One region of the Anaerostipes sp. AF04-45 genome, then DNA from elsewhere that is predicted to be linked to it. Evidence: riboswitches for the same ligand, from Rfam matches in the RefSeq annotation. Region 1 holds a riboswitch; the other holds the start of a gene.
What was found. A riboswitch is a leader RNA that binds a small molecule or an ion and turns the genes downstream of it on or off. The one in region 1 is predicted to bind ZMP and ZTP.
Positions count from the first base shown of each region.

Region 1 (15,262 bases):
ATTTCCGCGCTCATCGTACTCACAGTTGTAGTATTTCGCAAGCGTCTCATAAACTTTCCCTGCCCCCTCAGCTAATTTCTTGGACAGAGGAAGCACCCCGATCTTCACCGGTGCGATAGCCGGGTGGAAACGAAGGACGGTACGTTTGTCTCCGCCTTCCAGTTCTTCTTCGTCATAAGCGGCGCATAAGAATGCAAGAGTCACACGGTCGGCTCCGAGAGACGGCTCGATTACATATGGAATGTAGCGCTCTTTTTTTTCATCGTCAAAGTAAGTCAGATCTTCCCCTGAAGTATTCTGGTGCTGTGTCAGGTCATAATCTGTACGGTCAGCGATACCCCACAGTTCTCCCCATCCGAATGGGAATAAAAATTCGATATCTGAAGTTGCCTTGGAGTAGAAAGACAGTTCTTCTTTTCCATGGTCACGGACTCTCATCTGGTCATCGGTGATGCCCAGTGTCTTTAACCAGTTGATACAGAATTCTTTCCAGTAGGCAAACCATTCAAGATCTGTATCCGGCTCGCAGAAAAATTCCAGTTCCATCTGCTCAAACTCTCTTGTACGGAACGTAAAGTTTCCAGGAGTGATCTCGTTTCTGAAAGATTTTCCGACCTGTCCGATACCGAACGGGATCTTCTTTCTGGATGTCCTCTGCACGTTTTTAAAGTTTACGAAAATACCCTGAGCTGTTTCCGGGCGCAGGTAAACTGTATTTTTTGCATCCTCGGTGACACCCTGGAACGTCTTGAACATCAGGTTGAACTCACGGATATCCGTAAAATTTTTCTTTCCGCAGGACGGGCATACGATGTCATGATCATTGATAAAATCCACCATCTCTTCTTTGGTCCATCCGTCCACAGAGCCGCCCTCAATCTCCATGCCGTGTTCATCCATATAATCTTCGATGATCTTATCTGCGCGGAAACGTTCGTGGCACTCTTTACAGTCCATCAAAGGGTCGGAAAACCCGCCCAGATGTCCGGAAGCAACCCAGGTCTGCGGATTCATAAGTATCGCACAGTCCACACCTACATTATACGGGCTTTCCTGAATAAATTTCTTCCACCATGCTTTTTTTACATTGTTTTTAAGCTCCACGCCAAGATTTCCATAATCCCATGTATTTGCCAATCCGCCGTAAATCTCAGATCCGCTGTACACAAAACCTCTGGCCTTTGCTAAATTTACGATTTTCTCCATTGTTAATTCCATATTGTTTCTACCTCACCGTTTCTTCATTTCCTATAATCTGTTCTATTGTAGCGTGTAACCCCTCTTTTTTCAAGAGATAAGCTAAAAAAGTCAAAGCAGTTCCAAAAAATCCAGAGACTTGAAATGATGGCTGACATACTGTTTTAAAAATGACTCGCTGACAGAATCAAGTTCCTTCAAAACTTCCTTAGAGACCCTGAACGTATACAGCTTCTCCGGGGGGCTGCTTATAATAAACTGAAGCGTATATACCGCAGATCCGGATATATGTACTGTACGTCCCCCGGATTTTGTGCAGTTTGAGCAGAGAATCCCTCCCGAACCGCTGTCAAAGTAACTGAGGTCCTCTGTACTGCCGCACTGGGTGCAGCAAAATACTTCCATCCCCTGTCCGTAGAGAGCCATGAGTTTAATTTCATACACTCTGCGTATGAGCTTCGGATCTATGGTCTTTTTTTCAAGTGCTCTAAGACTCAGGTAAAGAAGCTTCAGAATCTCTTTTTCATCATTGTTTTCTCTTGTAAGATAAGATGCAAATTCACAAAAATAACTGCCATAGGAAACCAAAAGAAGATCTTCCTTGACGCCCTCAAAATAATGGCCTACATCTGCCCACATGAGATTAAAGGAGCTTCTTCCTTCATACAGTGAAAACTCTCCGAATGTCAGAGGCTGACAGGCCGCGGCATATGGACTGGTGGCTTTTTTCGCCCCTCTCGCAAACGCCGTGATCCTTCCCCGTTCCTTTGTGAGAAGCGTGACTCTCTTATCAAATTCTCCGATATTTCCGGCGTTCAGTACCAGACCGGTTACTTTGATCTCCTGACCCATTTTTTATACTTCTTTCTTGTTGTACCCGTAATTTTTGAGAAGCATGTCACTGTCACGCCAGTCCTTTTTCACTTTCACCCACAGCTGAAGATTCACTTTGATATCCAGAAGGTTTTCCATCTCCATCCGGGCCTGGCTTCCGATCTTCTTTAACATACTGCCCTGTTTTCCGATGATGATTCCTTTATGAGAGTCTCTCTCGCACACGATCGTCGCATCAATATCGATGATATGGCCGTGTCTTCTCTCTTTCATGGAGTCGATGACTACCGCAATCCCATGCGGAATTTCCTGATCCAGAAGACGCAGCGCCTTCTCTCTGATCAGCTCCGCGCAGATCTGCCGCTCCGGCTGGTCCGTGACTGTATCTTCATCAAAAAACATCGGCCCCTCCGGAAGGTATTTGAAAATGCTGTCTGTGACATCATCCGTGTTCTGTCCCTTCAGCGCGGAAACCGGTATGATCTCTGCAAATTCACATACATCTTTGTAGGTGGTGATCGCTTTTAAGATCTCTTCGTCCTTCACCGTGTCCGTCTTGTTGATCACCAGGATAACCGGGGTCTTCACCTTGCCCAGCTGTTCGATGATATAGCGCTCTCCGCCTCCGATAAAGGTAGTCGGCTCCACCAGCCATAAAATAAGATCCACCTCGTTAAGAGTCCTCTCGGCGACTTTCAGCATATAGTCGCCGAGCTTGTTCTTTGCCCTGTTGATCCCCGGAGTGTCCAAAAATACAATCTGTCCCCTCTCGTCGGTGAATACGGTCTGGATTCTGTTCCTGGTTGTCTGGGGTTTTTTCGAGGTGATCGCGATCTTTTGTCCGATCAGCTGGTTCATCAGCGTAGATTTCCCCACATTTGGCCTGCCGATCAATGTCACAAATCCCGATTTCATTCCTGTGTTCATAAAATTCCTTCCTAAAATACGTGTTTAATTTCTTTAAATTTATCCTCAGCTTCTCTCAGTTTATCTTCATTTCCGATAGTACAATTATTTCCCGCATCCACCACACAGCGCACATACGGTGCCAGCGAACGGATCGTCTCCTGACTGCAGGACAGCACCTGGTCTCTGTACTTCTGAAGTTCTTCTTCTGTCCTTCCAAGAAGATAAGCCTGGAAGCTTCTCTCTCCCAGATCATCCGGCTCCAGCGGGGTATCCATATTGCTGATCGTTCCGATGATATATTTTACCATGTCACGGTCATCGATATCGAAATGCTCCACAAAATCAGCCGCATTTTCGTAGACTTTGTAAGTCTCTAAGAGATTCGGGTCCCGATAGGATACAAACATACTGTCTCCCTGAGGCATAAAGCTGCACATGCATCCGTAGGCTCCGCCTTTTACACGGATATTAAGCCAGAGATACTCGTAAGAAAAGATTACCTGGAGAACATTTAAGGCTCCCGTATATTCATAACCCTGCTCAGCAAAATTTCCTGCACAGGCCACATACTGGACACCGCCCGCCGTAGCGAAGCCCTCCTCCTTTTTCTCCGGAAGAATTTTTGTCTCCTCTTTGGCTAATTCGCCGGTAAACATGCGTGCTGAGAACTTGTGCACCGCATCTTCCAAAAAGGACGGTTCTTTTTCTTTTCCTGTGTAACTCACCATCATATGTTCCTTCCGGAAAATATATCTGCACGCCTCTCTCATGCTGTCAATGATCTTTCCGCTCTCCTGCTCAAAGGATTCATACCAGTCCTTTACAAACTCAAACATGGAAACGCCCTGGATCTGTTCTTTATACCTTGCATAAGGAGAAAAATAGGACATGGCGCGGTTGGATGCCGTTTTGTGTCCGGCTTGTGTAAGATCTGTCTTCATATTAGTGTAAATCTGCCCGATGATCTCTTTCAAACGTTTCTTGTCCTCCAGTTTGCTCTCAAACAGGATCTCTTCCATGAGTTCAAATGCCTTTTTTGCATTTTCATAAAAACACTTTGTCCTGATGACAAAATAACTTTTTACACCTTCAGCACCGGCCGGCAGAACGTCCATCGTCGTCACCATGCCTCCGGTCTCAATACCGATTTCATTTCCAAGCTCAAAGTAGCTGTGCTTCTTAGTATCTACGCTTCGGAATACTTCTGACATGAGAGACACATAAGGCACGAGCCTTGCCGGAACCTCTGACATGTCGAATACGATCTTCAGATAGCAGATACCATTTGTAAAATATGGATGCCAGATCACCTTAACTCCGTCCACTGATACTTCTTCATTGCAAAGAGGCCGGATCTCCTTCTTGATATCCTTAATATCCAGAAGCGGGATCTTTTCAAGGTCCTCTTTCGGAGTTGCCGCCTCCTGATATTCTTTCAGCTCTTTTGTAGCCTGAACGAGCTGCCTGATCTCTTCTTCTGAAAGACTTTCTTTGAATTCCTTCAGCTTCTGCGCCGTCTTCTGGTCCTTCCGGCTCTGAAGGCCCCTCTCCGGCTTCAGCACCACAATGGATTTATGTGTATTGGACAGAAGATAAGTTTCAATCAAATCCGTAAAATAACTTCCGTCCAGCTGTTTTCTCAAAAACTCAAACACATCGTTGGTCTTGATATGCATAAACGGCTCATGATCGTCATAGAGCCAGCTGTCATACATCTGAAGTCCATACATCAGTCCCTTTGGAAATCTGCCGAAATTAGCCTCTTTATACTGGAACTCATAATAATTCAGCGCAGATTCCAGGCTTCGTCTCTGAATCCCCTCTTTAGAAATCTTACGCAGGGTGTCCTCGATGATGCGCACAAAGTCTGCCTCTTTTTCCTCATCTGCCTCTTGGGCCACCACGGAAAACACAGGCTGTTCGATCCCATTGTCATAGGAACTGCTGATGTCCTTGCCGATCCCGGCTTCCATCAGAGCCTTTTTCACCGGCGCGCCCTGCATAGAGAACAGTGCCCTGTCAAGAATCTGAAATGCGATATACAGTTCTTTATTAAGACTTGTCCCTATCACTGCATTATAGGAGAGAAACGTTTTGTTCTGTATCTCATCCTGCTCGCTGACCGGATATACTGCCTCCACTCTCTTTACTTCTTTAAAGGCTTCCTGGGGCTTCCAGGATGTGTCCACCTGCTTCTTTTCAAAATCAGACAGATAATGTTCGTCTATGAATGTCAGGTACTTTTCCGCATCCATATCCCCGTATAAATAAATATAGCTGTTGGACGGATGATAGTAAGTCCTGTGGAAATCCAAAAACTGCTCATAGCTGAGTTCCGGGATCGCTTCCGGGTCGCCTCCGGATTCAAATCCATACGGAGTGTCTGAGAGCAGGGACTTCTGGATCAGACGCGCCAGCTGCTGATCCGGAGATGAGAACACACCCTTCATTTCGTTGTAAACGACGCCGTTGTAGATTACGGGCGCATCTTCTGATTCAAGAGAGTGATGCCATCCCTCCTGTTTTAAGATTTCGGGTTTCGTATAGATATTCGGGTAAAATACCGCATCTAAATACACATGCATCAGATTAAAAAAGTCTTTGTCATTGCAGCTTGCCACCGGATATACCGTCTTATCCGGATAGGTCATTGCATTCAAAAATGTGTTCAGGGACCCTTTGACCAGTTCCACAAACGGGTCTTTTAATGGAAACTCTCTGGAGCCGCAGAGTACAGAGTGTTCCATGATATGAGGAACTCCGGTGTCATCCTTCGGCGGTGTCTTAAATCCAATCTGGAATACCTTGTTGTCATCTTCGTTGGATACTACCACAACCCTGGCCCCTGTCTTTTTGTGGCGGTACACATACCCGGTTCCATTCAGCTCTTTGATCTGTTCTTCTTTTACCAATTCATAATTCTTCATCATAGCCTCCGAAATTCGTTCTTTATTTTATGCTTGATCCGCCGTGCACACAGGCGGAAAATATTTCACTGTTCATGATAAATTATACCACATTTGCTGTTTTCTTATTAATGCGTTTTTTTTCATTATTTTCGGTGTGCCCGGACTTTCTGCCCAAATCCGTCTCCGAGATCAAAATCGCCGCCATCACCAGGGCAAAACCGATCAGGATCTTCACCGTCGCCTTCTCACCATAAAAAATCACGCTGAAAAGCACACCGAACACGGACTCCAGACTCAGGATCAGAGATGCGGAAGATGAACTCACCCGGCTCTGCCCTATACTCTGAAAGGTAACAGCCACAGCCGTACACATGATCACCAGATAGGCCAGGCTTCCTGCCTGTCCGACCGTCCAGTGGATAGCACTGATGTCTTCGGTAAATACAGAAATCCCTGCACCCCAGAGTCCAGCAAATAAAAATTGCACGATCGTCAGCAGCACCGGATCTTTCTGACCGCTTTTCATGCCAAGATAGGCAATATGAAGGGAAAATAAAAGGCCTCCCACCAGAGTCAATCCATCACCGATTCCTATACTAAGGTTCCCATCCAGTGAAATCAGTCCAATACCCGTAATGCAGATCAATGCGGCCAGGAAGTTTTGCTTTGTAGTCTTCTTCTTTTGCCATATCCATGTGACAAAAGGGACTGCCACACAGTAGATCGCCGTTAAAAATGCATTCTTTCCGGGCGTCGTGTGATACAGTCCTTCGGTCTGGAACCAGTAAGCCCAGAACCAAAATCCTCCCAGCACAAATCCTGTCTTAAAGTAACTTTTATCTATTTTCCCCAGTCTCTTATGAAAAAAGATACACAAGAGCAATGCCCCTGCTAAAAATCTTGTCCCAAGCAGAAAATTTTCCGGGACATTAGCAATGGTATTTTTCATAATAAAAAAGGAACTGCCCCATATCAGTGCAGAACCGAACAACGCTGCCTTGCCGAGCTTCGTTTTATTTTTTTGATTCATACAAACCCTCATCCTTCTGAATTGTTTTTCCGTTAAGTATAATAATACCATTTACCAATACATTGCCGCAACTTCTTTTCACCCGAACTTTTGTTCTTTTCCTCCTTGCTTTTTATATGGCACTATGCTAGAATAAGAGAACAAACATTCGATATTGTGAGGTGGATTATGGAAACTATCAGTCCTTCCCTGTCATTGCAGGAGAAGCTAACAATTCTAGCAGACGCAGCCAAGTACGACGTAGCCTGCACGTCCAGTGGAGCCGACCGCAGAGGTGAAAAGGGAAAACTGGGCAACGGAGTGGCTGCAGGCATCTGCCACAGCTTTGCATCCGACGGCCGCTGTGTCTCCCTTTTAAAGATACTTCAAAGTAATGAATGTATCTACGACTGCAGGTACTGCTTAAACCGCTCGTCCAATGACCGGGTGCGCACTACGTTCACCCCGGAAGAAGTCTGCCGCTTAGTCATCGAGTTCTACCGCCGAAACTATATCGAAGGGCTGTTTCTAAGTTCCGGTGTGGTAAAGAGTCCTTCCTATACGATGGAACTCATGTGTCGGACACTGTCTATGTTAAGAAATCAGTATCATTTCAACGGCTATATCCATGTGAAAGCCATTCCCGGAGCGCCGGAAGAACTTCTGGAATCCATCGGATATCTCGCGGACCGCGTCAGCATTAATCTGGAACTGCCCACACCGGAAGGACTGAAGGATCTGGCCCCTCACAAGACACAGAAAACGATCTTAAAACCCATGGAACAGATCCGTTCCGGCATCGCAGATCACCGGCTGTCCATCGGCAAGGACCCTATGATGGAACGCTTCGGCGGCAACCGCAGTCTAAAGCACACGATCTTCGATGATGTCCGATCCGGCCGCATCGAGGAGCACAGACAGCTGGCATCAAACTCTTTCCTCCCGCCCGCTAAGGACAAGAATGCACCCTTTGTCCCCGCCGGGCAGAGCACTCAGATGATCGTTGGAGCTACCGCAGAGAATGATCTTCAGCTTCTTTCTGTCACTCAGCAGCTGTACCAGAAGTTTGATCTGAAACGTGTCTTCTTCTCAGCCTATGTCCCGCTCAATGAAGATTCCCGCCTTCCCTCCCTGGATACCGCCCCTCCTCTGTTAAGGGAACATCGTCTCTATCAGGCCGACTGGCTGCTGAGGTTTTACGGCTTTCATGCAGAGGAACTGCTGAGTACTGACAGGCCCAACTTCAATATCATGCTGGACCCCAAGTGCGACTGGGCACTGCGGCACCTGGAGCTTTTCCCTGTGGAGATCAACCGCGCCAGCTACGCAGATCTTCTGAGAGTTCCCGGCATCGGCACCAAATCCGCCTACCGTATTGTCAAGAGCCGCCGACAGCGCTCCCTGACATTTGAAAACCTGAAAAAGATGGGGATCGTCCTGAAACGGGCCAAGTATTTTATAACCTGTAACGGAAAGATGATGTTTCATATCCCGATCGAGGAGAACTTCATCACCCGTCAGCTGATCGGAGAGGATTACAAAAAGTCCTGGGAGATTGATCATCCCCAGACCTATGAACAGCTGTCCCTGTTTGACGATAAGAATTTTGCATCGGCCCCCTCAGCCGAAGATACCTGCAAGTCTCTGAGCGGACAAATATAAAAACCAGTAACAGTTTTAATATTTGCCTGAAAAACGGCCGACTGAAAATAATGGAGAAAACGCATGACCATTTTCACCTGCAAAGATACGTTTGAGGATATGATGTCCTGTATATACACTGCCTGGGCATCCCGCTTAGGCCACAAAAACATCCGATTAAAAACTGAACCCATAGGGAATCTGGAACTGTTCTGTGATTACCGCCATGTAGATCACGATCCCGATCAGACCGCCAGTGTCATCCGTTCCATCCAAAAAAAGATCTCTTTTCGCGCCTACCAGATGGTATACCGCGCTGCCATGTCTTTTCAGGAAGAAAAGCTGGATATGATCTACCGGTTCCTGATCTATGGGTTTCACTATGGGCCTGCCGTTGTCAATATGCTGCAGGAGCCTGCTGTGATGAATTTGTTTGAACTGGACCGTAAAGTTATGAATGAAGCTCACTTATTCCGGGAGTTTCTGCGTTTTTCCGAAATAGATCATGTTCTTATCTCCCATATTGAACCCAAGTGTGATGTCCTGACCATCCTGGCTCCCCAGTTTACGGACCGCATGCCCTCCGAGAACTGGATGATCATCGACGATAACCGGAAAACTGCCGTCGTTCATCCCTGTGATCATGATTACTATATGACCACCCTCTCAGAGGATGAATTAAACCGTCTGAAGACCTCTGAGATTTCTGATCTTTACACAGATCTCTGGAAAGTATTTTTTGAGACGATCGGTGTAGAAGCCAGAAAAAATCCCCGCTGTCAGAAAACCATGATGCCGCTCTGGTACCGCAAACACATGACAGAATTCCTTTAATCTATTTTATCTCTTGACTCTCATGCAGCGTGATAGGCTATTCTGTACTTACCAGGAGGAGGAGACCAAGATGAAAACAGTAAGAGAAGTAAGCAGATTAACCGGTATCAGTGTGCGCACTCTCCACTATTATGACGAGATCGGACTTTTATGTCCCGACCGTGTCACGGAGGCTGGCTACCGGCTGTACGGCACCAAAGCTTTGGAACGCCTTCAACATATTTTACTGTTCCGGGAACTTGAATTCTCATTAAAGGACATCAGAGAGATCCTGGATCGTCCGGATTTTGACCGCCAAAAAGCATTAGATCAGCAGATACAGCTTTTGAGGCTTAAAAAGGACCGGCTGGAACATCTGATCGACTTCGCTCTTGGAATTCAAAAGTTAGGAGTGGAATCATTGAATTATCAGACATTGAACAAAGAAACGCTGGAAAGCTATAAATCCGAGGCCAGAAAAAGCTGGGGCGGTACCGATGCTTTCCGTGAATATGAGCAGAAAGCAAAAACTTATACAGAGGAGGACTGGAAGGTCATGAATACCAAGTTTATGGCAAACTTTGCGGAATTTGGCCGTCTCATAAACGAAGACCCGGCCTCCGAACCGGTGATGCACCAGGTTGAGCTCCTCAAACAGTCTATTACGGATCAATATTATACCTGTACAGACGATATTCTGGCCTCTCTGGGCGAAATGTACGTCTGTGATGACAGGATGAAAGAGTCTATAGACCGTGCCGGCGGAGAGGGAACCGCCCGTTTCGTCTCAAAGGCCATTCATATTTACTGCCAGACCCTATAATACAGAAGGAGAGAAACCAGCTTGATTTCTCTCCTTCTTATATCTTCTAATGATGGAATAAACGGATTCCCGTAAAACACATCACCATGTTATATTTATTGCATGTGGCAATGACATGGTCATCTCTGATGGAGCCTCCCGGCTCAGCCACATAAGAAACGCCGCTTTTGTGTGCCCTTTCGATATTATCGCCAAACGGGAAAAACGCATCTGATCCCAATGCCACACCCGTCATCTGATCCAGCCATTCACGCTTTTCTTCTCTCGTAAACACTTCCGGTTTTACTTTAAAGATATTTTCCCAAGCCCCGTCGGCTAAAACATCCATATAGTCGTCTCCGATATACAAGTCAATGGCATTGTCACGGTCCGCACGTCGGATACCGTCCACGAACTCAAGTCCCATGACTTTCGGAGCCTGGCGCAGATACCAGTTGTCCGCTTTCTGTCCTGCCAGACGGGTACAGTGGATTCTGGACTGCTGTCCCGCACCGATGCCGATGGCCTGTCCGCCCTTTGCGTAGCATACGGAATTAGACTGGGTATACTTTAATGTGATCATTGCAATCGCCAAGTCAATTTTAGCAAAGTCAGGCAGTTCTTTATTCTCTGTCACGATATCGTTAAAGAAATCCTTGTCAATGTTCAGTTCATTTCTGCCCTGCTCAAAAGTAACACCGAACACTTCCTTGCGCTCCACCGGAGCCGGCACATAATCCGGATCAATCTCGATCACGTTATAGTTTCCTTTTTTCTTTTCTTTTAAAATTTCAAGAGCGTCTGCGTCATATCCCGGTGCGATAACCCCGTCAGACACCTCTCTTTTTATAATTTTGGCTGTTGCCGCATCACACACATCGGAAAGTGAAATGAAATCTCCGAAGGAAGACATACGGTCAGCCCCCCTCGCCCTGGCATATGCATTGGCAAGAGGAGTAAATTCCATATCCATGTCATCTACCCAGTAAATCTTCTTTTCCACATCAGTCATCGGAAGCCCTACCGCAGCGCCTGCAGGAGAGACGTGCTTAAAGGAAGCTGCCGCCGGAAGCCCGGTCGCTTTTTTTAGTTCCTTCACCAGCTGCCATCCGTTTAATGCATCGAGAAAATTAATATATCCCGGTTTGCCGCTTAACACTTTGATCGGCAGTTCACCGTCTTCCATGTAAATTCTTGACGGCTTCTGATTCGGATTGCATCCGTATTTTAATTCTAATTCCTTCATGGTCTCCTCCTATCGATTCTTGTTCACGATCCTTGTTTCATATTCTCCTGTTTTGATATCAATGTAGCGCACAAACAGAGATACTTTGTTGTCTTCATTCAGGCTTTCCCACACACGGCTTGTAAACGCATTAATATCATCGTCTAAACCGATTAATTTAGGCTCTCCCTCAAAACTCGGAAGCGGATCTCCGTCCTGCATATAGGTATGAATGAAATGTCCCTCCCCGCTTACCGGATTCTCATAGGCAAATGTATACCGGTTACATGCATCCGGATTACCGTTATTGCTCTTTAAAATAGACATTGCATAGTTGTAGGTTCCGTTTTCCACATGCATAATGCCTGAAATACGCGGAGTATAATTCGGTGCATCCGGCTCAAACTCTCTCGTCCTCAATGCCTGTTCAAATGTCTGCTGTTTATCCATGAGCTCGTAGATCGTATCCGTCTGGTCTCCGTTGGTCACGATTGTTTTATTTCCTAATACCTTGACCGGAGCATAGATGATAAGGCTCGGATCACTCAGCTTTGACGGATCAAAAGCCTGTGTCCGGATACCTTTTCCGTCCTCAATAAACACACGGTTTCTGCTGTTTTCGCTTCTTCCCATGATAAAATATGCAGTCACTGCATAGGCCCCGTTTGGTGACTTCCCGATCACAATTCCTCTTCCAGGGTATGAATTCCCTTTTAACTCGTTTTCTAATGACAACATCTTCATTGTCCTGTATCCTCCTTTTGTATCTGTGTGCAGCTTCGCAGAGAGATTTTCATTCCATACGAAAGGTTCGCAGACCTTTTTTATGTAAAAATAAGCCGCCTGGGCACACTAAATAAAAGTTGCCCAGGCGGCCGGCATTTCTGCTGCCGTGCTCCCCGTGGTTTCTCCACTATCCGCCAGTCGCACAGCTTTCAAAATAAATATACACTATGATCTGTCATTTTTCAAGTCAAAATACTCAGTCCTGACAGTTTAAAACATTTGAATCATCAGTTCTGCCGCCGCAGTGTTGGTGACTGCCGGTACCTTGTGCACATCACAGACACGAAGCAGTGCAGACACGTCCGGCTCATGGGGCTGTGCAGTCAGTGGGTCCCGGAAAAAAACAACCAGTCCGATCTTTCCCTCTGCAATTCTGCCTCCCAGCTGCTGGTCTCCTCCATACGGTCCTGACAAATATTTCTTCACCGGAAGTCCTGTGGCTTCCTCTACCCGTTTTCCGGTTGTACCGGTTGCGACCAAGTCATATTTTGCTAATGTTTCTTTATGCTTCTTTGCAAATTCCACCATCTCGTCTTTTTTCTTGTCATGTGCGATCAATGCAATAATCATATCTTTATCCTCCTGATGTTTAATGACTGTAAGGCTAATCTACACTAAAGAAGCCACTTTTACAAGAGGAATATCTTTAGATCACCGCTTAAGAGATTTTACTTTAGAAAATTTACTGTAAATTTTCTTTTTCTTTACAGTCTGATACGATCTGACTTTAAAATAGTACCTTTTTTTCTTTTTTAACTTGCCTTTTGTGTAAGATGCTTTTTTTGCAGATACAGTTGCTATCCTTTTAAAACCGGAAGACTTTTTCCTGGACATGTAAATCTGATATTTAGACACGCCGGAAATTTTTGACCAGCTTATTTTAATCCCCTTTGATCCGCTCTTCTTCAGCTTCTTTATTTTATTCGTCTTTGGGATCACCGTAATTTTGCAGGAAGCCTTTTTTCCATTTCCTGTTCTTCCGGTGATAACCGCTGTCCCTACCTTTTTCGCCGTTACTTTGCCTGACGAACTGACCGATGCCACAGACGAACTGGAGCTGGACCACTTAACTGAAGGATAGGAGTTCTTAGGTTCTATGTAACTTTTCAGTGTATAGTAGGAACCTTTCTTCAGCGACAGGGACTTTTTATTCAGTTTGATATTTTTTGCAGGAATGCTGCTGATCAGGAAGTTTATATCCACATTTCCTCTGATGCCATTGACCGTTCCTTTGTTAGTACACTGCCACATAACATAGTTTCCGGAATAAGTACACAGATTGCTATATTGTGCAACCCATTTTGGATATTTTTGAAATGTCTTATTCGTCAGTTTCTTCTCAAACCAATTTTTATTTGCATATATTCCTACTTTGCTATAACCGTTTGCCTTTAATCTTCCGGCAAATGCCTCTGTAATCTGTGCCAATTTGGAATTTGAAAGCTTTAATAAAGAATCATCTTCCAAGTCGTAATAAACAGGATATGATAATTTTTTATCCTTAATCAGACGAATAACATGATCTGCCTCACTTTTCGCCTTCTCTACTGTGTCTGCATAGGAATAAAGGTAAACTCCATAGGGAATGCCCAGACGCTCACATTCTGATACATTCCGCAGCCATTGATCATCGTCTTGGTCTGTTTGATCCATTCCATACCCACACCGGATAACAGCAAAATCAATCCCTGATATTTTCACCATCTCCCAGTCAATCTTTCCCTGATGCTGACTGACATCTATCCCCTTTTTCACTGCTCCCGGAATCGGATTCCCCAGATCATTGACAAACATGCCGTTGACTTTATTCCAGGCATTTGAATATGGTTTTGAAGCTCTGCTGAAAGACTGTCCGGGATAGATCGGTGTACCGTTTTTGTAACGCCAGCTGTTCTCTGCTCCCTGTCCTTCCTTCTGTTTAGGTTCTGATTGGTTACCGTTTACGAGTACCGGCAGTGCAGCCGACATCAAACTGACAGTCAAAAGTACCGCGAAAACTTTCTTTGCCGCTCTTAAAAAACTTTTCTTCATCCCTGTCCCCTTTCGATAATCCTACATTTGTAGGACTATTATATCACAAGTTGTCCGCCTGTGGGTATAAATTTTCATTCTCCTGTGATATAATTAAAAAAAACAAACGACAAAGGATGGGGTTTATATGAATCGTTTAAGAGGGAACAAAAAAAGGATTTACTTTAGTTGAATTAATCGTCGTGCTGGTTATTCTGGCGATCCTGATCGCTTTGCTGGTGCCGACTCTGACCGGGTACATAGACAGAGCCAACAAACGCTCGGCCCATGCGGATTTAAAGCTGATCGCAAACGCTGCTACTTCTGCCTATGCGGAGGTTTATGCTGACAACAACAGTAAAAATGGTGAAGTAATCTATTCTTCGGGAGCCGACTGGAGCCATGAGCAGGGTACCACCATAGATACCGATTTTAAGGATTCCTTCATGCATTATTTGGGAAGTGACATTGACTTTAGTAAAGTCCAGTATTTATACATCAGCCCGGACCGCCTGACGATTATCTACAAATATAAATCTAAAAACTATACTTATCAGAGATACGATAACACCGTCACCATTAAATAAATCATTCTTTAGTTTCGATATTCAAAAGCAATAAAAAAGATCCTTTTCAGGATCTTTTTTATTGCTTTTTATTCCTATCTTTTTATTGATTTGATTGGACTGTAGCTGCTGTAATACTTGGTTTTTCCAACTGTTTTATAAGAACGTATTTTAAAATAGTAACGTTTGCCTCTCTTCAGTCCTTTTTTGGTAAAACTGAATGTTTTAGCTGATGCAGTTTTTACCCTTTTATATCCGGAAGATTTCTTTTTTGACATATAAATCTGATATTTTGTAGTACCGCTAACTTTTGACCAGGTAACCTTAATGCTTTTCCTTCCCGATTTTTTAAGCTTTTTAATTTTGTTCGTCCTGGGCCGTACCGTAACCTTGCAGACTGCCTTTTTCCCGTTGGATGTCTTCGCTGTGATCGTTGCTTTCCCCACGCCCTTTGCAGTGATCTTTCCCCCGGAAGAAACAGCTGCCACTTTTTTATTGGAACTGGTCCATGTCACCGTTTTGTTGGAAGCATTGGATGGCGCGATTGATTTTTTCAATGTA
Region 1 covers NZ_QTXQ01000002.1:417,354-432,615, forward strand. Annotated here, with positions in the region: gene DWV34_RS04950 (glycine--tRNA ligase) at 1-1,218, opposite strand, end outside; gene recO (DNA repair protein RecO) at 1,309-2,049, opposite strand; gene era (GTPase Era) at 2,053-2,958, opposite strand; gene DWV34_RS04965 (insulinase family protein) at 2,970-5,870, opposite strand; gene DWV34_RS04970 (DMT family transporter) at 5,950-6,879, opposite strand; gene DWV34_RS04975 (putative DNA modification/repair radical SAM protein) at 7,048-8,520, shown strand; gene DWV34_RS04980 (TIGR03915 family putative DNA repair protein) at 8,584-9,333, shown strand; gene DWV34_RS04985 (MerR family transcriptional regulator) at 9,404-10,135, shown strand; gene DWV34_RS04990 (phosphoribosylaminoimidazolecarboxamide formyltransferase) at 10,182-11,360, opposite strand; gene DWV34_RS04995 (IMP cyclohydrolase) at 11,370-12,083, opposite strand; ZMP/ZTP riboswitch at 12,198-12,277, opposite strand; gene mgsA (methylglyoxal synthase) at 12,336-12,695, opposite strand; gene DWV34_RS05005 (GH25 family lysozyme) at 12,777-14,156, opposite strand; gene DWV34_RS05010 (type II secretion system protein) at 14,333-14,722, shown strand; gene DWV34_RS05015 (Ig-like domain-containing protein) at 14,797-15,262, opposite strand, start outside.

Region 2 (15,262 bases), on a different contig from region 1:
GCCGATCAAATATGACCGGCCGTTTTTGTTATTTTATAGAAATCTTTTCCCATCCTCTGTCTATTTTTTGTTCCATTTCCTCCATGCTCAGCAGTCCGCTCAACGAGTCATACTCTGTGACACAGGAGGCTCCCGCCGCTGCACCCAGCTGAAGACATCGGCCGGGATCTTTTCCCTCCAGAAGGCCTGTAAGGAAAGCGGCAATCGTCACATCCCCGGCCCCCGTTGCGGAACGGACTCTGTCTGCCTGAAAGCTTGGCTCAAACAGTTCTTTGTCCTGCCATTCTTCCGGCATTTCTAAATTTTCCCCGGTCTTTAGGTACAATCCTTTGACACCGCATTTTATCAGCACGGACCCTGCTCCCCATTGAAGAAGCCTGTCTGCCAGCGGCGTAATATCTTTCTCTATGTCGAGCACCTCTGTCAAATCTCTTCCGGATGCCCTTTCTATCCATTCATGATATCTCTCTTTGTCAATCAGAAAACAAATTTCCTCGGCACTCGGCACAAAAAAGTCTACGCTTGGAAGCAGCTTTTGAAACAGCTTCTTCCAGTCAGTATGTGCCGCATCGCAGTCTTCCTCGATCAGTGTCAGATCCAGAGAAGTCTTCACCCCAAGCTCTTTTACACGGCGATAGATTTCCAGAAGTTCCTCCGGATGTTCAAACATACGCCTCATGATCGTGGGATAACCGAGATGAAAGAGATCGGCTCCCGCAATTTCATCAAAATTTATGTCTCTCAATCCAAAGGTATCATTCGCTCCCGGATTGTGAAAAAAGATTCGGTCGACTCCGGGAGGCGCAAGAACAATGGTATAAGCTGTCGAACACTCTTCCGATACCGCAGCTCCGCGGCTTCCCCCATGACGATTTAAAATATCCAGCACGAGTTTCCCAAAAGCGTCATTTCCCACCTTTCCCATCAGCGACACATCCGCGCCAAAATGTCTGAACGCAAGTCCGGTATTTGCAACGGCTCCCCCGGTATGGATCGACGCTTCGCCCACCTGCAGAAGTTTGCCCGGCAGAAACCACTCTGAAGCAGTTTTTCTCTTTTCCTGGCTGTCGTGGAATTCAGGCGTGATATCCAGACAAAGGCATCCTGCGACTACTACTTTTTTCATAAGCACCTCCTGATCATGAAATAACCCATATAATTACACAAAAGCTGTGTCACCCTTTTACAGATGCCACAGCTTCTTAACTCTCTTATTTTTTTGCTCTGCGCTCTTCGATCTTTACAATAACATATCCCTGGTCTTCGGTGTCAATGTAGCCGAGCCTTAAATACTGACCATCTTTCTTAATGTATCCTCCCTGAGTAGAAGGCAGATGATACCCAAACTTCTTAATAAAGCGGTCTCCGTAGGAAAAATGTACCCCTTTGATGTCGAAGCTCTCCTGTTCCGTATCTTCATTTGTCTCCCCGCCCTTGGACGCCGGAACAAAATTCTCTACATAACCTTCGACTGTTTTGTAATTCCCCTGTTTATATGTGTGGATGATCCTCACATACCCATAGCAGAATCTGAGAGCCGTCACGGCACAGATCACAAGGCAGACTCCTCCGAGCAGCTTAAAAAAAGATTTCTTAGAAGCAAAAATAAGGATCAGCCCAATCACTCCCAGAATTGCAAACGGAATGACCCAGTGGGGCTGTATCGTAAAATTGCTGGCTTCATACCATAGTTTCATATATATTCCTCCAATATCAATCACAATAGCCAAGGACTCTTTCAAATTCCATAGGTCCGCCGAATAAATCCAGAGCGCTGCCGACGGTCACATCCACTCTGTTTCTTCCTTCTCTTTTAATTAGTTCAAGGTCGGCAAAATCTTTTATACCTCCCGCGTATGTTACAGGGTTTCCCATGTAGCTTCCAAGAATCCGGACCAGTTCCTCATCGATGCCCTGTCCCTTTCCTTCCACGTCGACCCCATGAACGAGAAATTCGGAGCAGTATTCTTCCATCTCCTCTAATCGCTCTTTTGTAAAAATGGTGTCTGTAAATTTCTGCCAACGGTCTGTAACGATATAATACTCTCCGTCCCTCTTCCTGCAGCTGAAATCCAGTACCAGATGCTCCCGCCCCACAAGATCCGAAAGCTTTTTCAGTCTCTCAAGCCGGATCATACCTGCGAAAAATACAAAGGAAGTGACGATCACATGGGATGCCCCCTGTTCGATAAAAAAGGATGCGTTCTCATCAGTGATGCCGCCTCCAACCTGAAGACCTCCCGGAAATTCACGCAGTGCCGCCAATGCCTCCCGGACATCCGCATCATAATACTCTGAGCTTTTGGGATTCAGTATGATGATATGGCCTCCGGATAAACGGTGCTTTCTGTATAGTTTACCATAAAAGCCTCCGTCATGTACCGAAACAAAATTTTCATCTGCTTGGTCTCCTTTATCCAGCAGGCTGCCTCCCACAATCTGCTTAATCTTTCCGTTATGAATATCAATGCACGGTCTGAATTTCATTTCGCCTTCCCTCTTTTCGTGTTTCTACCAGGCGTCCAGTTCTTCCAGCATAAAAAACGCCTTCCCTTTCGGCTCCGCCTTAAAGGTACATGCCTCCCCGGTCACCGGATGCCGAAAACTGATTCTGGTAGCATAGAGTCCTATCTCTTCATATTGTTTCTTCGTCTTTTGGAACTTCTTATTGTATTTCGTGTCACCGTAAAGTCCAAAGCCTCTGGCGGCAAACTGGACCCGGATCTGATGGTGTCTCCCGGTCATGAGATGAATCAGGCAGTAGGTAAGTTTCCCTTCCCCTGTCTCCACCATATCCAAAACCTCGTAAGACAGCTCCGCTTTCTTTGCCCCCTTCGTTTCTTCCGGCACGGTGCAGGATGTGTTTTTCTTATTGTCTTTCAGGAGATAATCCGTAAAAACCCCATCCTCTTCAGGGAGCCAGCCGTTTACAATGGCCTGATAATCTTTCTCAAATATATGTTCCCTGATCTGGCGGCTCAGCTCTGCCGCAGCCTCCTTCGTTCTGGCAAACACCATGACGCCTCCCACGGGGCGGTCAAGCCGGTGAATCACATAGAGCTCCGGCTCCCTGTCAAGGTTCTCCTCAAAAAAAAGCTGATTTATAAGACTGTGAAATACATCCATATCTCCGCTCTTGTCATCGGCTGTGGGCATCCCCGCCGGCTTTTCACAGACGGCAATATCCTGATCTTTGTAAAGTATCTTTACTTCTCTTTTTCTTCTCATGACCGCTCCTACATCTTAAATCGGTATCCGACACCCCATATGGTCTCAATATACTGCGGCTTTGCAGTGTTAAGTTCAATCTTCTCCCGAATCTTTTTAATATGGACAGTGACCGTGGCAATGTCTCCGAGAGATTCCATATCCCAAATTTTATTAAATAATTCCTCTTTTGTAAATACCCTGTTTGGATGGCTGGCAAGAAAAGTTAAAAGGTCAAACTCTTTCGTCGTAAATGCCTTTTCTTCTCCGTTCAGGTAGACTCTTCTTGCGGTTTTATCAATCTTGAGTCCCCGGATCTCCACTACATCATTTTCCTGGGTGTTGCTGGATACCAGACGGCGGTATCTCTCAAGATGAGCCTTTACTCTGGCAACCAGTTCGCTCGGACTGAACGGTTTTGTAATATAGTCATCTGCTCCCAGACCCAGCCCCCGGATCTTATCGATATCCTCCTTCTTGGCAGATACCATCAGGATCGGAATATCTTTTTTCTCCCGGATCTGCTTACAGATCTCAAAGCCGTCCACACCTGGAAGCATAATGTCCAGAATGATCATATCAAAATCCTCGGTAAGGCCCAGTTTCAGACCTTTCTCTCCATCCGTCTCAATCTCTACTTCAAAAGAACTCAGCTCCAGATAATCCTTCTCAAGCTCTGCGATGGCCAGTTCATCTTCTACAATTAAAACTCTACTCATTACTCTCTTCCTCCTGGGTGTCTGCGATTTTATTTAATGTAAAAAATATTGTGGTGCCGGAGCGCAGCCTGCTCTCCGCCCATATCTCTCCCCCATGTTCTTCAATGATCTTCTTACAGATAGAAAGGCCCAGTCCGCTGCCCCCGGCAGAATTCCTGGACATATCCGCGCGGTAGGTTCTGCGGAAAATATTCGGCAGATCCTCTTTGGAAATACCGATACCATTGTCTTTGATCGCAACCTGAATCTTGCGGTCCAGCTCTTTTAACGTAATGCTGACCTTGCCCTTCGCTTTATTAGTATACTTGCAGGCATTGTTGATGATGTTGTTCATCACCCGCTTCAGCTGTTCAGGATCAGCCATGACCGCTACATTTGCGGAACAGTAGTTGCTGTATGAGAACATCATTCCCTTCTGCTCCAGATCTGAACCGATCTCATCCACACAGTCTTTGAAGTAGGCGTTGATATCGATCTTCCTGAAATTATAAGGTATAATGTTGGAATCGATCTTGGAATACAGGGACAGCTCATTGATCAGCACATCCATGTCGTTGGCCTTGTTGTAGATCGTCTTAATGTACCGGTCCATCTTCTCCGGCGTGTCCGCCACTCCGTCCATGATCCCCTCAACATATCCTTTGATGGCCGTGATCGGCGTCTTTAAGTCATGGGAAATGTTGCTGATCAGATCGCGGTTCTGCTTTTCATAGATAATTCTTGCCTCAATAGACTCTTTTAATTCCGCCCGCATGGCATTAAAGGAAGCGCAGAGTTCCCCGATCTCATCCTTGCTGTTGATCTCCACATCGTCGTCTAAGTTGCCCTCCTTGATCCGATCTGCACCTTCTTTGAGTTTCTTTAACGGCCTTATGAACTCAGAGTACATAAACCATGAGAGCAGAAAACTGGTGAGGATCAGGATGGCCACAATCGAAAAGAAGACCTGGCTTATGATATTCTTATAATGAGGCAGCACCGTCTCCAAATCTGTCAGAATAAACGCAGAGCCTTTGCTTCCGTCGGTATACTGAAAGTCCTGCTGCTTGACAAGAAAATTTTCCGGTTTCCCGAGAAATACTCCGCTGTCCTGGCTGCTGATTTCACTCCCGAATCTGGGAAGTTTCTTCTCCGTCTCGGTGTGATCTTCTTTTGTTCCCCTATATATGATCGTCTTTCCCTTTCTGATGACCAGATAGGACTCTTTTTCTTTTAACCTCTGATTGATCCTCTTTAAGTAATCTGCATCCTCAAAGGCCGCGGGATTCTCAATGGCACTCCTCTTCAAGTCGTTGAAACAGGACTTGGTCTCATTGTTCATCGTCTTTAACGGATTGGCAAATCCTTCGATTCCATTGGAATATATGTTTTCGTTGGTTGTCCGGATATACCCTACACTTAAAGCAGCGATTGATACTACCATCAAGAAAATCGGCAGTATAATCGCTGGCAAAAATATAATTCTTACTTTGTTCACTACTTTCATGACCCCCGTACCTTCCTGCTGCTTTTGGTACTTCTATTATATCATAGGAAAGTGGGAAAAAGAGTATTTGAAAAAAGTTTTATGAAGTTTTAATAAAATCTAAAATGGCATCTGCCACGTCTTCTTTGGACATCATCGGAAGCTGTTTTTCCTGGTCTTTGGTGATCAAAGTTACAACATTGGTATCCGTACCGAATCCCGCTCCGGACTCTTTCAAATTGTTGGCTGCGATCATATCGATCTGCTTTTTCTTAAGTTTCTTTCTGGAATTCTCCAGCATGTTCTGAGTCTCCATGGAAAAACCGCAGATAAACTGGCCTTCTTCTTTTGTATGACCCAGCTCCTGTAAAATATCTTTTGTCCGCACGAGCGGAATAGACATATCCCCATCGGTCTTTTTCATCTTCTCATCGCTCACCTGCGCCGGAGTGTAATCCGCCACAGCTGCTGATTTAATGATGATGTCCTGTTCCTTTTTTCTGCTCATGACAGCCTCATACATATCGGCCGCACTCACAACCGGCACTGTGGTAACGAACATCGGCGGCTCAATCTCTGTCGGGCCGGTAACCAGGGTCACATCAGCACCCCGGAGCATTGCCGTCTTTGCCAGGGCATAGCCCATCTTCCCTGTGGAGTGATTGGTGATATACCGCACAGGGCAAATTGCTTCTCTCGTGGGTCCGGCAGTAATCAGCACCTTTTTCCCTGCAAGATCTTTTGGCCGGTGCACAGCCCGCTCAATATAAGCCATGAGAACTTCCTCAGAGGGCATTTTCCCTGCGCCTGTATCTCCGCAGGCCAGATGTCCGCTGGCCGGTTCAATGACCGTATAACCGTAGGTTCTGAGTTTCTCAAGATTGTCCTGAAGAATAGGGTTCTCATACATATTTGTATTCATAGCGGGCGCGATCAGAACAGGGCTTTTGCATGCCATCACAGTCGTTGTCAGCATGTCGTCCGCAATTCCGCCTGCGATCTTTCCGATCACATTGGCAGAAGCCGGAGCGATCAGCATGGCGTCTGCTTTCTTTGCCAGTGACACATGCGCCACATGAAATTGAAAATTCCGGTCAAAAGTTTCCACCAGACATTTTGTATTGGTCAGTGATTCAAATGCAATGGGATTGATAAAGTTGGTTGCATTTTCTGTCATGATCACATGGACTTCACATCCCCTTTTTATGAGCATGCTCGCCATGTTCGCCATCTTATAGGCCGCCACGCTTCCCGTGACACCCAGGACGATTGTTTTTCCACTCAGCATAGTCTTCTCCTACATATCCTCCAGCCGGCCATGTTTTTCATAGCTGGTCAGGCGGGTGATCTTGTTATTGTCATCTACAAACACAACTTTTGGCTTGTGTTCTTCTGCCTCTTTTGGTGTCATTTCAGCATAACACATTATGATTATCTTGTCTCCCTGGGATACACAGCGTGCCGCCGCCCCGTTTAAACAGATCATGCCGCTCCCCGGCTCTCCGGCAATGGTATATGTCTCAAACCTGCTGCCGTTGTTGATGTCAACAATGACCACCTTTTCATATTCCAGAATGCCTGCCGCCTCCATAAGTTCGGGGTCCACCGTAATACTTCCCACATAGTCCAGCTCCGCCTGTCTTACGGTTGCCCTGTGAATTTTTCCTTTTAACATTGAAAGCTTCATCGTCCGTCTCCTTACACTAACACATTATCAATCAGCCTTGTTTTACCGATATAAACTGCCATCGCCAGCATACAGCCGCCTTCCAGGGTCTTCACCGGCTGCATGGACAGAGCGTCCACCGCCTCAACATAATCAATCCTTGCCAGCGGTTCTGTCTGTATCTTATCCTTCATGGCCAAAACAACCTTTTTGGCATCCTTTTCGGTCTTGGCAAGCTCCGCGCCGAGCCGCACCGCCTGACTCAGAACCAGCGCGGCCTTTCTCTCCTCCGGTGAGAGATATGTATTTCTGGAACTCTTGGCGAGCCCGTCTTCTTCTCTTACAATCGGACAGCCCACAATACAGATATCCATATTCAGGTCTCTCACCATGCGCCTGATCACCGCCAGCTGCTGGCCGTCCTTCTGCCCGAAATAGGCTCTGTCCGGAGTGACTATATTGAAAAGTTTCGTGACAACCGTGCAGACTCCCCGGAAATGTACCGGCCTTGTTTTCCCACAGAGTCCTTCCGTCAAAACGCTCATATCAACGAAAGAGCAGAAGTCACCGTCATACATTTCCTCCGGTTCCGGATGAAAGATCAGATCTGTCCCTGCACTCTCACAGATCTTTGTATCATGTTCCAGGTCTCTCGGATAATCGGCCAGATCCTCCGCCGGACCGAACTGCATCGGATTTACAAAAATACTCACGACGACTCTGTCGTTTTCTTTCCGTGCACAGTCCATCAGACTTTTATGCCCTTCATGGAGATATCCCATAGTCGGCACGAATCCGATGCTCTGCCCCTGCATCTTCCACTCTTTTATCTGTTTCCTGACTTCCTCTACTGTACTGACAATTTTCATGATCCTCTCCTTAATACAACTTCTCTATAATATCATCATTGATGGCAAATGTGTGCTGTTCTTCCGGAAATGTCCCTTCTCCTACCGCCTTGACATATTCCTGCACCGCCTCTTTCATGACCGGGCCTGCGTTTCCGAACTGCTTTACAAACTTCGGTACAAAATCCCCGTACATATTCAGCATATCCTGGTAAACGAGGACCTGACCGTCACAGTCTGCTCCTGCGCCGATGCCGATGGTCGGAATGCGGAGTTTCTCAGAAATAAGCTTTGCAAGTTTTGCGGGAACACATTCCAATACGACCGCAAATGCTCCGGCTGCTTCTACTGCCAGGGCATCCTCCAAAAGCTTCTTCGCTGCTTCTTCACTTTTGCCCTGCACTTTAAATCCCCCAAAGGCATTGACAGACTGGGGCGTGAGACCGATATGGGCCACAACCGGGATGGAAGCTTTGACGATGGCCTCAATATGCGGACACACATCCTTTCCGCCTTCCAGTTTGACTGCTGTGGCCTCTGTCTCTTTCATGATCCTTCCGGCATTGACCACCGCATCGTATACAGACGTCTGGTAGGACATAAACGGCATATCCACTACAACAAGCGCATTCTTTGCTCCCTTCACAACTGCAGCGCCGTGGTGGATCATATCCTCCACAGTCACCGGAATCGTCGTGTCATAACCTAGCATAACCATCCCCAGGGAATCTCCCACGAGAATTGAATGAATGCCGGCTTCATCAAACAGTTTGGCTGTAGAATAGTCATAAGCCGTGAGCATGGAGATCTTTTCTCCGTTTTCTTTCATCTTCTGAAATGTACTTACTGTGTTCTTCAATGTTCTTCCTCCAATATTCTCTCCATATGTTCATAGTTCCTCATCGGATATTTGCTTTCTGCAATCCTAATCAGCTCCCTGCACAGAGGGAGGTAGATCTCCTTCTCTTCTCCGGAAAGAGCACGTAAATGCTTTTCCACAGTAGCTGCATCATTTCGCTCCACCGGTCCTGTCAGAGCTTCTTTCGGTCCCGAACGAAGAATATTTTCAAGATTCGTCCGAACAAGCGGAGCAAGTGCCGTAAGGCCGTCCTGCCCGCTGAACCCGCAGCTTTCAAGAATTCTTAAAGCCCGGTTCATCAGCGCCGCCATCTGGTTGGACGCCATGACAGCCGCCGCATGGTAGCGGACCTTATCCTCTGCCCCGATCTCCACGACCGGGTTGGGCAGAACACTTAAAAATGAGAGCATCTGATCTCTGTGTTCCCTGTCACCTTCAAGGGTAAACAAGGCTTTGGAAAGATCCTCATATGAAGTTTTTTTACTGTTAAATGGAAACATTGGATGGATAGAATAGCCGTAAGCCCCTGCTTCGGTTATTTCAGAGAAAATAGCGGAACTTAAGGAACCGCTGCAGTGACAGATAAACTTTCCCCGGACCGGGAAAGCTCTGATCTGCTCCCACACGCCTTTGATCTGGCCGTCAGGAGCCGTAATGAAAAGAACATCACACATTGATAATAATTTGTCAAATGAATCAAAACTTTGTGTGTGTGCTGCGTCTGCCGCCGCCTGGGCTGAAGCCATGCTGCGGCTGGCATACCCTGCCAGAGGGATGCCGTAATGTACGAAATACCTGCCAAGGGAACAGCCTGCTTTGCCTGCCCCGATAAACCCTGCTTTCATACGGAATAATCACCTGCTTTCCTGAGGTGATGTCCTTTATAAGATTCGTTCACTGGTATGATTTCTCTAAGGAATACCATCCAAGGGTACTATATCACCTCAATTTGGATTTAGCAAGAAAAATTGGCATGTTTGAATTGTTCTTTTTTATTTGCTATAATCTCCCCCGGAGGATACTTATGAATGATTTTATTTTCAGCTTAAATTCGACAGTCCCTATTTTTTTTATGATCTTTCTCGGATGGTTTCTGAAGGAAAAGGGATGGTTCAATGAAAACTTTGTAAACACAGCCAATAAATTTGTCTTTAACGCAGCTCTCCCGGCCCTTTTGTTCCGGGATATTTCCGGCGCCCCGTTGAAACAGGCCTTTGATCTTAAATACTTTCTGTTCTGCATGATCGTCACCACTCTGATGTTTTCCGGCATCTGGATCCTTGCAGAAATTTTCTTAAAAGATAAATCCATGACCGGAGCGTTTGTCCAGGCCTCTTTCCGGGGCAGTGCCGCCATCCTGGGAATCGCCTTCATTGAGAATATTTACGGACACTCCACTATGGGACCGCTGATGATCGTTGCCAGCGTGCCTTTGTATAATATTTTTTCTGTTATCGTCCTGACCGTCAGGGGACCGGGTTCCGGCACAAGCAGTATCAAATCTGCCCTGATCAATATCGCAAAAAACCCGATCATCCTGGGAATCCTTGCTGGACTTCCGTTTTCCTATCTGGCTGTGGATTTTCCTCCGGTCATCGATAAATGCCTAAATCAGCTTTCCGTTACGGCGACGCCGGTGGCGCTGCTCTGTGTCGGCGCAGGTTTTGAAGGCGCAAAGGCTCTGAAGAAAATCCGGCCTACGATGGCCGCCGCAATCATCAAACTTTTTATACTGCCGCTCATCTTTCTTCCCTTGGCCGTTTTTTTCGGTTTCCGGAACGAAGGACTGATCGCAATCCTGATCATGCTCGGCTCGCCGACTACCGTGAGCTGCTATGTAATGGCGAAGGCCATGGATAACGATCATGTGCTGACTTCCAGCATCGTGGTGGCCGCAACCGTACTTTCATCTGTCAGTCTCACATTTTGGGTTTATCTGTTGCGGATGTTTTCGTTTATCTGATATAATCATTGTAAAGAATAATAGAGTAAAATGAAGAAAGAGAGGACGTACCTATGAAAAATGTAAAAGAACGTTCTGCAAAAATTTACGATAAAAAGGCTGAAAATTATGAAAAGACCATCAGCGGCAGGATGGCGGCTTCTCTGGAGCAGGAGATGATCAAGAAGATCTGTGTCCGAGACAATGATAAAATTCTGGATGTGGGATGCGGGACCGGAGCACTGCTCGCCGGACTCACACGCTGGAGAGATGCTGAAGGGTACGGAGTCGACATCTCCGGAGAAATGATCCGCAGGGCCAGTGAAGATTATCCTGACCTGCATTTTCAGGTAGGCAGCAGTGATGATCTGGATTTTGAGGACAATACATTCCGCATCATAACTGTGTGCAGCGCATTCCATCACTTCCCCAATCAGGCGGAGTTCATCCAGAAAGCGGCCGATCTCCTGACTCCTGGCGGAAGGCTTTACATCGGTGTCGTTGCATTCCCTGAAGTGATCAGGATCACCGGCAACGTGGCGGACAAGCTTCTTCCTTCCTGCAAGGTGAAGCGGCCGTCCACCCATGAGATCCTTGGCATGTTCAAGGCAGCGGGGCTCACAAAGTTTCGTGTACATAAGCTGAAAAAACTGCTGATGATCTCTGCTAAGAAACCTTTGCCTGAGGATTAAAAAGTCCAAACATACTGTAAGACACGCTTTAGCGGCGTGTCTTTATTTTTTTCTACATGAGCATTGCCTGGAAGATCAGGATCATAGTAATGCCAAGTGAAATCAGCAGGACTGAACGGTAAAAGTCCTTCATTTCTTTTAGTTTGTCTTTTCTTATTTTTCTCTTCATTCGTAGGTTCTCCTTACATCTGCATTTAATCATTAGACGTTTTGGACAGCATAAAAGTTGTGTCTGTTCCACCATTTGTTTATAGTTCCCGGATGATGCACAATTTATGTCTTTTGCTTTGTTCAAAGAAAAATGAAAGAGGGAATTTCACAGAATTATCCTGTAAAATTCCCTCTTTATTGATATGTAATCGTCTGCAGTTACCGGAGGAGCAGCAGGAAGACCAAAATCATCAGAATCCCTGCTGTTATGAGCAGCAGAGACCTATAAAAATAATTGATCTCCCAGACCGTATGCCTCTTTGAAATCTTTTTCATCCATACCATCTCCTTCACTTTCTGCCCGTCTCAGCCGTGTTGGAAATAAATTGTACTGTTATAAATTTTTAAAACTTTTGTAACTTTATTATACCTTCTTTTGCAACAAATTTCAACGAATAAATTAGTTAATTTTTATGTCTGATTTTTAGTAAATATTACCTGATTACTCCAGCCATTTCAAAAACCAGGGCAGCTTCTCTTTCTTCTTTTCCAGCTTCTCCACTCCTTTTTTTCCTACCTGCTGCTCCAGTTTTTTTCTGGTCTTTTTGTCTTTTGCCGCTTCGCTTTCTTTCGTAATGCAAAGGTCCGGAAACATGACACACCACCAGTTATGTCCACTGGCATTTCCGAGATCGATTCTCAGCGCATCGTAGGTTCCCTCGGGAAACACATAGCTGCCATAGTCCTTTTCGGGAAACTTCTCTCTGGTCAGATAGACTTTGACCGGTAGATCCTTTCCCCTCTTTTGCAGCGTGGACTTTGCCACTTTGGCAATCTCCTTTTTCCGGCTGTTAAGAATTCTCTTTGCATCTTCTTTTGTGTTGGCCTGTTCCATATACGGTTTCAGATATGCCACTACCTGGTCCCTGACCAGGAGTTTTTCTGCCTGGTCTTTCCTGCTGTCACTGTTTGCCCGTATGTGGAACCGCACGACTCCCTGTTTTATTTTCTGATCCGCTCTGCCGTCTTTCTCTTTTGTCCATACCACAGAAAAGATTACCGCGGCGGCAAGGAAAAACATCCAGATGATTGATTTTTTCTTCATACTATGAACATGCCCGGATTTTCTGAATTTTAAACATGAAAACTTTTATCACATACCCGGTAGACAAGCAGGAAACCTCACGTTACGATGAAACCGGCTAAAAATTTCACAAACAATATTTCAATTACGGGGTTGACATTGCGGTGCCATGTATAGTATTTTAAAGTCATAAGTCATATGACTGACGGACAAGTGGAGTTTACCACAGGAAGTATGACAACGAATTTTTAGCCGACCGTCTGGGCACCCTGCCTGGACGTGCGGCTTTTTTTATTCCATTAGGAAAGTCTACGGCTTTCCACGAGCCGCTGATACTCGTATCCCAGGCAGCCAATCAACATTTTTACAGGAGGTTCCTATGATTGTTGGACACATCCATTCCATGGAATCCATGGGATTAGTCGACGGCCCGGGCATCCGCAGCGTAGTTTTTTTCCAGGGCTGTGCCCTTCGGTGTAAATTCTGCCATAACCCTGACACCTGGGAGTTTCAGGGCGGCGAAGAGATGACTCCGGAGGCGCTGGTGAAAAGGATTTCCCGCTTCAAGCCCTACTTTAAACAGAACGGCGGAGTGACCTTTTCGGGCGGAGAGCCCCTGATGCAGCCAGAGTTTTTGCTTAAGACTCTGAAACTCTGTAAACAGGAAGGCATCCATACGTGCATTGATACCGCAGGCTTTGGTCAGGGAGATTACGATGAAATTCTTTCATACACAGATCTGGTACTTTTAGATCTCAAGGAAATAACCGGGCCGGCTTACGAGTCTATGACAGGAAGGCCAATGGAGCGGTTCATCGAATTTCTAAAGGCATTGGAACGAAACGGCACGAAACTATGGATACGCCATGTCGTAGTTCCGGGACTTACAGACAGCAAAGAGCACATGCAGGAACTAAAAGAATACATAGACCGCATACCGAACGTAGAAAAGGTAGAGCTTCTCCCCTATCATCTGCTCGGCACCAACAAATATGAGGTAATGAATCTTTCTTACCCGCTCAAAGGAGTTCCGGCAATGGACAAGGAACGCACCAAACAACTTCAGAAAACCTATTTTGATCAATATGGAGGAAAACAATGTTAAAAGAATGGAACGGCTTTAAAGAAGGAAAATGGACAAAGGAAACCAACGTAAGAGACTTTATCCAGAAGAATTATACATTATATGAAGGAGATGACTCTTTCCTGGCAGGTGTTTCAGAAAAAACAGAAAAAGTGTGGAACAAATGCGAAGAACTGCTTTCTGAAGAGACAAAAAAAGGCGGTGTTTTGGATGTAGAGACCAATATTATTTCCGGCATCACTAACTTTGCACCCGGATATATCGACAAAGAAAATGAAATCATTGTAGGTCTTCAGACAGATGCTCCTTTAAAGCGCATCGTAAACTTATACGGCGGCAAGAGAATGGCCCATTCTTCTCTGGAACAGTACGGATACAAACTGAATCCGGAAATAGACCGTCACTTCAATGAATACCGCAAGACACACAACGAAGGTGTCTTTGATGCCTATCCGCAGCGCACAAGGCTTGCAAGGACAGCCGGTCTTCTGACAGGGCTTCCGGATGCCTATGGACGAGGACGTGTGATCGGTGACTACCGCCGTGCTGCCCTCTACGGCATCGATTATCTCGTGGAAGAAAAGAAACGCGATCTGGATGCCTTAGACGGACCGATGAGCGAAGAGCGCATCCGTGCAAGAGAGGAAGTCTCCGAGCAGATCCGTGCTTTAGGAGCAATCAAAGAAATGGCTGCTTCCTACGGAGTGGACATCTCTAAACCTGCATCCAATGCCAAAGAGGCGGTCCAGGCGGTCTATATGGCTTATCTTGCCGGTGTAAAAGAAAACAACGGTGCGGCTACATCCCTTGGACGTACTTCCACTTTCCTTGATATTTATATTCAGCGTGACCTGGAAAACGGCGTGCTGACAGAGAAAGATGCCCAGGAACTGATCGACCAGTTTATCATCAAGCTTCGCCTTGTAAGACATTTAAGGACACCGGAGTACGATGAATTATTCGGGGGAGATCCTACCTGGATCACAGAGTCCATCGGCGGTATCGGAATCAACAGCAAACCGCTTGTGACAAAGACCTCCTTCCGTTATCTCCATACACTGTATAATTTGGGAACAGCTCCGGAGCCGAACCTGACCGTCCTTTGGTCTGAAAAGCTTCCGGCCAACTTCAAGAAGTTCTGCTCCAAAGTTTCCATTGACACAGATTCGATCCAGTATGAAAATGACGATGTCATGAGACCGATCTACGGAGATGATTATGCCATTGCCTGCTGTGTGTCTGCCATGAAAGTCGGAAAGCAGACCCAGCTGTTCGGAGCCCGCTGCAACCTTGCCAAGTCCCTGCTGTATGCTATCAACGGCGGCATCGATGAGAAAAAGGGGATTGAAGTCATTCCGGGTATCGAGCCGATCACCGATGAAGTATTGGACTACGAAAAAGTTTGGGCTAACTACAAAAAAGTTCTCGCTTATGTAGCAGAATTATACGTTGATACCGTAAATATCATTCATTATATGCATGACAAATATGCCTACGAGGCGAGCCAGTTTGCACTGCACGATACCAATATGGAGCGTATCGCAGC
Region 2 covers NZ_QTXQ01000003.1:75,836-91,097, forward strand. Annotated here, with positions in the region: gene DWV34_RS05480 (carbohydrate kinase family protein) at 29-1,126, opposite strand; gene DWV34_RS05485 (hypothetical protein) at 1,212-1,697, opposite strand; gene hisA (phosphoribosylformimino-5-aminoimidazole carboxamide ribotide isomerase) at 1,714-2,487, opposite strand; gene DWV34_RS05495 (RluA family pseudouridine synthase) at 2,512-3,228, opposite strand; gene DWV34_RS05500 (response regulator transcription factor) at 3,237-3,926, opposite strand; gene DWV34_RS05505 (sensor histidine kinase) at 3,919-5,412, opposite strand; gene coaBC (bifunctional phosphopantothenoylcysteine decarboxylase/phosphopantothenate--cysteine ligase CoaBC) at 5,492-6,679, opposite strand; gene panD (aspartate 1-decarboxylase) at 6,689-7,078, opposite strand; gene panC (pantoate--beta-alanine ligase) at 7,090-7,926, opposite strand; gene panB (3-methyl-2-oxobutanoate hydroxymethyltransferase) at 7,937-8,764, opposite strand; gene DWV34_RS05530 (Rossmann-like and DUF2520 domain-containing protein) at 8,761-9,609, opposite strand; gene DWV34_RS05535 (AEC family transporter) at 9,789-10,727, shown strand; gene DWV34_RS05540 (class I SAM-dependent methyltransferase) at 10,781-11,398, shown strand; gene spoIIR (stage II sporulation protein R) at 12,051-12,653, opposite strand; ZMP/ZTP riboswitch at 12,821-12,905, shown strand; gene pflA (pyruvate formate-lyase-activating protein) at 13,012-13,737, shown strand; gene pflB (formate C-acetyltransferase) at 13,731-15,262, shown strand, end outside.
Region 2: it holds a riboswitch for ZMP and ZTP, as region 1 does, so the genes downstream of both, pflA (pyruvate formate-lyase-activating protein) here and DWV34_RS04995 (IMP cyclohydrolase) in region 1, are expected to answer to the same signal.